2 regions of the Streptomyces sp. NBC_00988 genome follow, and region 1 is predicted to be linked to the other one. Evidence: riboswitches for the same ligand, from Rfam matches in the RefSeq annotation. Region 1 holds a riboswitch; the other holds the start of a gene.
The links. Region 1 has a riboswitch for S-adenosylmethionine ahead of OG496_RS47435 (amino acid ABC transporter permease). Riboswitches for the same ligand answer to the same signal wherever they lie in the genome.

Region 1 (3,767 bases):
GGCCAGTGGCAGGAGTCCGGCCGCGACCAGGGCCACACCATGATGGGCATGGGCCAGATGGGCGCGATCTGCGAGATGGCCTGGAACCAGGGCGACGACCTGTACTCGTACGACAGCCGACGCTTCATGAAGGCCGCCCAGTACGTCGCGAAGTACAACCTCGGCAGCGACGTGCCCTACACCACCTACAGCTGGGGGACCGGCCAGACCTGTTCCTACAGCGAGCAGACCGTCATCGCCTCCGGCTCCAGGGGCCAGGTCCGCCCGGTGTGGGCGATGCTCCACTACCACTACAACCGGCGCCTGTACCTCGACGACAAGTACATCTCCGCGATGGCCTACTCGGTCGCCCCCGAGGGCGGAGGGGGTGACTACGGCTCCACCAGCGGCGGCTACGACCAGCTCGGCTTCGGCACCCTGATGTACGCGAAGTAGCGGCCCGGCGCGTCCACGGGTCGGGCATCCGTGCCCGACCCGTGGACGCCCTCTTGACCCCGGGCGACGGCGGATCGACACTCCAGTAGGGAATCCTAGTGAACAGGTAGGGAAACAATGGGGCGCCTTGAGCCGGTCACCACCAGCCGCGTGGACCGTTCGCCTCTTCTGACCTCCCGCCGTCACATCGACCTGCTGCGGGTCTGCAGCGCGCTGAACCCCCCGCGCTGAGCCCCCGTCCTCCGCTCGACGACGCTTCCGCCGCGCGTACGTCCACGCGCCCGTACCCGGGGAGTCCCATGTCCAGCACGTCCAGCACGCCTCTCGCCGCCGTCCCCGCACCCCGCTCCGCCCCCACCTTCCGGGGCCGGATCGGCAGTGACGCGCGCAGCGGGCACTACGCCGTGCCGCGCCGCTACCGCCTCCATCTGTCCACCGCCTGCGCCGACGGCCTCCGCATCGCCGTCACGCACAGCCTGCTCGGCCTCGACGAGAGCTGTCCGGCCGTGTTCCTGTCCGCCGTACCCGACTGTCCGAGTGGTGGACACTCCGCGCTGCGCCCGCTCTACGAGGCGAGCGCGCACCGCTACTCAGGACCGGCCACCGCGCCGGTGCTCAGCGACGACTGGTCCGGCCGGATCGTCAGCACCCACGCTCCCGACATCATGCGCGACCTCGCCCGGCACTTCGGCGAGGGCGGACCCCAGCTGTACCCCTGCGGCGCCGAGTCGGAGATCGAGGCCGTCGAGCGGCTGTGCGCGGAAGGCATCGAGGACGCCGCGCAGCGCGCCGGTGCGGCCGGTGTCGAGCAGGAGGAGCGCGACGCGGCGGTCGGCCGACTGCTGGAGACGCTGGGTTCGCTGGACCGGTGGCTGGACGGCCGCGAGCACATGCTCCGCGACGAACTCACCGCCGCCGACGTCGAGTTGTGGGTGTCGCTGGTGCAGCTCGACACCGTGCACCGCAATCACCTGGACGCCGCCGCCGTGCAGCGCATCGCCGACCACCCCCACCTGTGGGCCTACGCCCGTCGGCTGGCCGCCCACCCGGCCTTCGGCACCCACCTCGACCTCGACGGCATCGCCCGCCGCCACCACGCCCGCTGCCGGGGCCTGGAGGCCGCCGGCGCGGCTGTCCAGATCCTGGACTGGGCGGCCCACGCGGCGGACGAAACAGGAGCTTGCCGCAGCTGAGCGCGGTCTGTGCCGTCCAGTTGATGGACAGCCATTGACATGCGTTCGGACAATTGTCTTAACTTGCGACCCAGAACGGTCATGAGTGTCAGCGACAAGCCCTGGCTTGCTGACCGGCAACCCTCGCACGCGGTGGGGTGCCCCAGGTGACGACCGGACCGGATGACGTTCGGTAAGCGCGAGGCCCCGCGGGGCCGGAACAGTGACAGGTGACGCCATGTACGCAGCTCCCAGGACGGCCACATGCCGCCCGCAGGGCTGCGTACTGTCGTACGCCAACCTGTTCGTCGCCGACCGCGCTGTCGATCTGCTCCGGGTCAGCAGCGCACTGTGTACCGCCTCGGGCCGCGCCCGCTGTCGGGCCTGACGACCAGTCGGCCGACGCACCTCTGACGCACACCCGATCCCGTCGGTGTGCCTGCCCCCTCCCCGCCCCCGGTCCCGTGCACCCGCGCGTGCCGTCCGCCGTCGCGCGTCCACCGCCACGGACCGGGGTCTGTGAACCTGCCGGAGCCCACCATGAGTGAACCCCCAGGCACCACCGTGTCCCTGGCCGACGCCCCGTCCACTGATGCACCGTCAAAACCCCTGACAGCACAGCGAGTTCAGCCGCTGCGCCGGCCCGGCCGGTGGATCGTCACCCTGGTCGTGCTGGTGCTGGTCGCCCAGTTCATCCACGGACTGGTCACCAACTCCTTCTACCAGTGGGACCGCTTCGGCTACTGGTTCCTGCGTCCGACGATCCTCGACGGACTCGTCATCACCCTCGAAGTGGCCGCACTGAGCGCGGTGTTGGGCCTCCTCGGCGGCATCCTGCTCGCCCTGGCCCGGCTCTCCAAGAGCCCGGTACTGCGCGCGGCGAGTTGGACCTACGTATGGGCCTTGCGCTCGATCCCGCTCATCGTGGTGCTGATCTTCCTCTACAACTTCAGCGCCCTCTACCAGACGCTCAGCATCGGCGTCCCCTTCGGCCCCGCCTTCTTCTCCTTCGACGAGTCGAAGCTCGCCACCGACATGGCCGTCGCCGTCGTCGGCCTCAGCCTCAACGAGGCGGCCTACGCGGCGGAAGTGGTCCGCGGCGGCATCCTCTCCGTCGACCAGGGCCAGCACGAGGCGGCCTCCGCCCTCGGCCTGCCCAAGGGCTACCAGTTCCGCAGAATCGTCTTCCCGCAGGCCCTGCGCTCCATCACCCCGAACTACGTCAACCAGCTGATCGGCCTGATCAAGAGCACCTCACTGGTCTTCTACGTCTCGCTGCTCGACCTGTTCGGCTCCGCGCAGACGATGGGCTCCACCTACCCCGGTGACATCGTGCCGCTGCTCCTGGTCGTCACCGTCTGGTACCTGATCCTCACCAGCGTCGTGTCCGTCATCCAGTTCTACGTCGAGCGGCACTACGCCCGGGGCGCCACCCGCTCCCTGCCGCCGACCCCGATCCAGAAACTCCGCACCGGTGTCACCGACCTGCGGGCCCGCATCCGCAGGGAGGCCGCCGTATGACCACCAACACCGTCGAACCGCTGGCGGACATCACACCCGCCGCCGTAGAGGTGCACGACGTGCACAAGTGGTACGGCGCGCACCGGGTGTTGGACGGCGTCGACCTGACCGTGCGGCCCGGCGAGGTCACCGTGATCCTCGGCCCGTCCGGCTCCGGGAAGTCCACGCTGCTGCGGGTCATCAACCACCTGGAGAAGCCCGAGATCGGCTACGTCAGCGTCAACGGCGAGCTGATCGGGGTGCGGCAACAGGGCGGCAGGCTCAAGGAGTTGAGCGAGCGGGCCATCCTCGCGCAGCGCAGCCGGATCGGGTTCGTCTTCCAGAACTTCAACCTCTTCCCGCACCTGACCGTCCTCGACAACGTCGCCGCCGCACCCGTTGCCACCGGCAGGCTCGGCAAGCCCGAAGCCCTGGAACTGGCAAGGGAGTTGCTCGGCCGCGTCGGTCTCGCCGAGAAGACCGGCGCCTACCCGAGGCAGCTCTCCGGCGGCCAGCAGCAGCGTGTGGCCATCGCACGGGCCCTCGCCCTGCGTCCCGGCGTCATCCTCTTCGACGAGCCGACCTCCGCCCTCGACCCCGAACTCGTCGGTGAAGTCCTCGCCGTCATCAAGGACTTGGCGACCAGCGGCACCACCCTCG
Region 2 (3,767 bases), 6.5 Mb from region 1:
GGCACGAACAACCCGTGCGCGTCCGCCGTGAGCGGACCGAAGGTGACCTGCCGGTCCTTCTCGATCCGGTCGAGCATCGCCGGGACCTGAGCCTCGGCCACCCGCTTCCGGACGTGCTCGGCGGCGGACCGGATTCGCAGGTTCTCGAAGGGCTCGACGACCATCGGCCCCAGCTCGGTGCGCCGCTCGGCGACAAGGAAACCCCGTTCCTCCCCGTCACCGAACCGCAGCAGGTGTCGGTGGACCAAGGTGTACCAGGACCTGTCGCCGTTCTCGTTGGCCTTGACGTTGACGTCGACGGTGGAGCGCCAGCGCGTCACGTCCGCCCAGCGACGGGCCCGCGCACCGGGGACGAGGACGAGTCCCTCCTCGTACAGGTACACCGGCCTGCCGCCGAGGAGGCGCGGCGTACGCCGTACGAGTGCCTCGTCCAACAGCTCGCCGAGCCCTTCGGCCGCCGCCGACTCACTCACCCGAGGTGGAATGCCCACCCTGGGATCATCACACGGCCGGCACGCAACGGCCGTCCTCCGTACGGTAGTTCCACTTGGCGCCGTCGGTCACGAGCTCCCGTACGGCCGTGATGAACCGCTCGACGTGCTCGTCCGGAGTGCCCGCGCCGAAGCTCACGCGGATGGCGTTGAGGGACTTCTCGCCCGGGGCCGCCTCGGGGGCGCCGCACTCGCCCTGGGTCTGGGGGTCGCTGCCCAGCAGGGTGCGGACCAGGGGGTGGGCGCAGAAGAGGCCGTCGCGGACGCCGATGCCGTACTCGGCGGAGAGCGCGGCGGCGAAGTGGGAGCTGTTCCAGCCGTCGACGACGAAGGAGATCACGCCCACCCTCGGGGCGTCGTCGCCGAACAAAGACAGCACGCGCACCTCCGGGACCTCGGCCAGGCCCGCCCGCACCTTCTCGATCAGGTGCTGCTCGCGGGCGACCAGGGTGTCGAAGCCCGCCTCCGTGAGCGCCTTGCAGGCCGACGCGATGGAGTAGGCGCCGATGACGTTCGGGGAGCCGGCCTCGTGGCGGGCCGCGCTGTCGTGCCACTCCACGTCCACTCCCCCGTCCTCGCGCCGCGTGACCTTGCGGCTGGCGCCGCCGCCCGCGAGGTAGGGGTCGGCCGCCTGGAGCCAGTCGGCGCGGCCGGCCAGGACGCCCGAGCCGAAGGGGGCGTAGAGCTTGTGGCCGGAGAAGGCGATCCAGTCGACGTCGAGGTCCTGGACGGACACCGGGTGGTGCGGGGCGAGTTGGGCGGCGTCCAGGACGATCCGGGCGCCGTGGGCGTGCGCCGCGGCCGCCAGCTCCCGTACCGGCCACAGCTCGCCGGTGACGTTCGAGGCGCCGGTGACGCAGACCAGGGCCGGGCCCTGGGGGTCGCGGGCGGCGAGGGCCTGCTCCAGGGTCTCAACGGCCTGGCCCGGGGTGCGCGGGGCGTTGAGGTAGGTGACCCGGGCGTTCTTCCAGGGGAGCAGGGACGCGTGGTGCTCGGTCTCGAAGACGAAGACCTGGCAGTCGGCCGGGAGGGCGGCGGCGAGGAGGTTCAGGGAGTCCGTCGTGGAGCGGGTGAAGATCAGCTGGTCGTCGGGGCGGCAGTCCAGGAACTCCTCGACCGTCCTGCGGGCGTTCTCGAACAGGTCCGTCGACAGCTGCGAGAGGTAGCCGGCGCCGCGGTGCACGCTGCCGTAGTACGGGGCGTAGGCCGCCACGTCGTCCCAGACGCGCTGGAGGGCGGGGGCGCTGGCCGCGTAGTCGAGCGCCGCGTAGGTGACTTCGCCGCCCGTGACGAGCGGGACGGTGACATCCCGGCCGAGAACGGGCAGCTGGGCACAAATGGTCTGAGCGGCGGCAACGGTGGAGACAGACATGGCGAACTCCCGTGAGAGGCAGGCGAATTCACTGCGCGAGCGGACACGGCTTCGGCGCAGGAAAGGGTGAAAGGGGATGTGCGGAGTGGGGGCTTCGCGCCCTATCGCATTCGCTTGCTCACAGAGAGCTCCCTCGATGACCAGGACCCCTGGTGTCTTTCGAGGGGCCCGCGCTTGCCGCAGACCTCGCTGCCCACGGCCTGGTCTTCACCCGGGGCACCCCGCCACGGACGGAGGGTTGCCGGACAGTCGGCCGGGGCCTCATGACTGTCACTCATGACCTGGTCAGAAAACCTACGCGAGGTGATCGTCGTCCCGCAACCCGTGTCCGGATCGCGGGACGACGACCGCCGTACCGCTATGCGTTGCTGGCGGCCGCCCAGCGCTCCAGCGTGCGCTTGGCCGCCCCCGAGTCGACCGACTCCCGAGCCTTCTCCATCCCGGCCCGGATCCGGTCCACCAGCGGCCCGTCCCCGGCCTCAAGCGCCACCAGGGCAGCCGCCGAGTTCAGGAGTACGGCGTCCCGTACGGGGCCGGTCTCGCCGTCCAGGAGACGGCGGGCGACGCCGGCGTTGTACTCGGGGTCGGCGCCGCGCAGGGCTTCCACGGGGACCAGTTCGAGGCCGACGTCCCTCGGGTCGAAGGCCTCCTCGGTGACCTTGCCGTCGCGGACGATCCACACCCGGGAGGTGGCCGTGGTCGTCAGCTCGTCGAGGCCGTCGTCGCCGCGGAACACCAGCGCGGAGGAGCCGCGTTCGGCAAGCACGCCGGCGATGAGCCCGGCCATGCGGGTGTCGAAGCAGCCGACCGCCGACGAGGTGACCCTGGCCGGGTTGGTCAGCGGACCGAGGAGGTTGAACGCGGTCGGCACCCCCAGGTCCCGCCGGACCGCGCCCGCGAACCGCATCGTGGGGTGGAACTTCGCCGCGAAGCAGAACGTGATCCCGGCCTCCTCCACCACCTGCGCGACCCGCTCGGGCGACAGCTCCAGGTTGATGCCGAGCCGCTCCAGCACGTCGGAGGAACCGCTCGCCGAGGACGAGGCGCGGTTGCCGTGCTTGACGACCCTCGCGCCGGTGCCCGCGATCACGATGGCGGACATCGTCGAGATGTTGACCGTCTTGGCCCGGTCGCCGCCCGTACCGACGATGTCGACGGCCGGCCCCGGGATGTCCAGCGGCTTCGCGTGGGCGTACATCGTCTCGACGAGGCCGTTGATCTCCTCGACGGTCTCGCCCTTGGCCCGCAGCGCCACCAGGAAGCCCGCGATCTGGGCGTCCGCCGCCTCACCGCTCATGATGCGGTCCATCGCCCACGCCGTGTCGGCGGTGCTCAGGTCCTGTCCGGCCAGCAGCGCGCTCAGTACGTCGGGCCAGGAACGGGCCGCCGCGGTGTCGCCTCCAGCGGGGGTCACAGCGCTCATACGGCCGCTCCTGAGTGTCGTAGAAACCTGGTTTCCCTATGCGTCCCCACCCTATCCAGCGCGGGGCACGGCGAAGGGCCCCGTCCGGTGTTCGGACGGGGCCCTTCGACTGTGGCGTGGCGACGCCTCAGCGATCAGTGGTGGCCGTGGCCGCTCGTGATCTCCTTGTACTCCTCGACGGTGGGCTTGGGGATCTGGGACTCCTCGCCGTAGTACGCCTCGCTCAGCTTGGCGCGCAGCTTCTGGGAACCCTTCACCTTGCGCTCGACGCCGTTGTCGTCGACGGTCGCGCCGATCGCGGCCGGCTCGTACTGCTCGTGCGCGGTGAGCGTGTGCAGCGCGTCCTGGCTGAGCGGCTCGTGGATCTCGACGAACTCACCGTGCGGCAGGCGCTTGATGATGCCCGACTCGCGGCCGTGCAGCACCTTGTCCCGGTCGCGGCGCTGGAGGCCGAGGCAGACCCGCTTGGTGGCGATGAAGA

Region 2: linked by a shared signal. The riboswitch ahead of OG496_RS18205 (aminotransferase class V-fold PLP-dependent enzyme) and the one ahead of OG496_RS47435 (amino acid ABC transporter permease) in region 1 are both predicted to bind S-adenosylmethionine.

What each region holds. Positions count from the first base shown of each region.
Region 1 covers NZ_CP108730.1:10,502,789-10,506,555, forward strand. Annotated here, with positions in the region: gene OG496_RS47420 (alginate lyase family protein) at 1-435, shown strand, start outside; gene OG496_RS47425 (putative leader peptide) at 553-666, shown strand; gene OG496_RS47430 (glutathione S-transferase C-terminal domain-containing protein) at 735-1,628, shown strand; SAM riboswitch class IV at 1,706-1,813, shown strand; gene OG496_RS47435 (amino acid ABC transporter permease) at 2,148-3,128, shown strand; gene OG496_RS47440 (amino acid ABC transporter ATP-binding protein) at 3,125-3,767, shown strand, end outside.
Region 2 covers NZ_CP108730.1:4,009,413-4,013,179, forward strand. Annotated here, with positions in the region: gene OG496_RS18200 (hypothetical protein) at 1-491, opposite strand, end outside; gene OG496_RS18205 (aminotransferase class V-fold PLP-dependent enzyme) at 502-1,863, opposite strand; SAM riboswitch class IV at 2,029-2,145, opposite strand; gene trpD (anthranilate phosphoribosyltransferase) at 2,222-3,286, opposite strand; gene OG496_RS18215 (cytochrome bc complex cytochrome b subunit) at 3,421-3,767, opposite strand, start outside.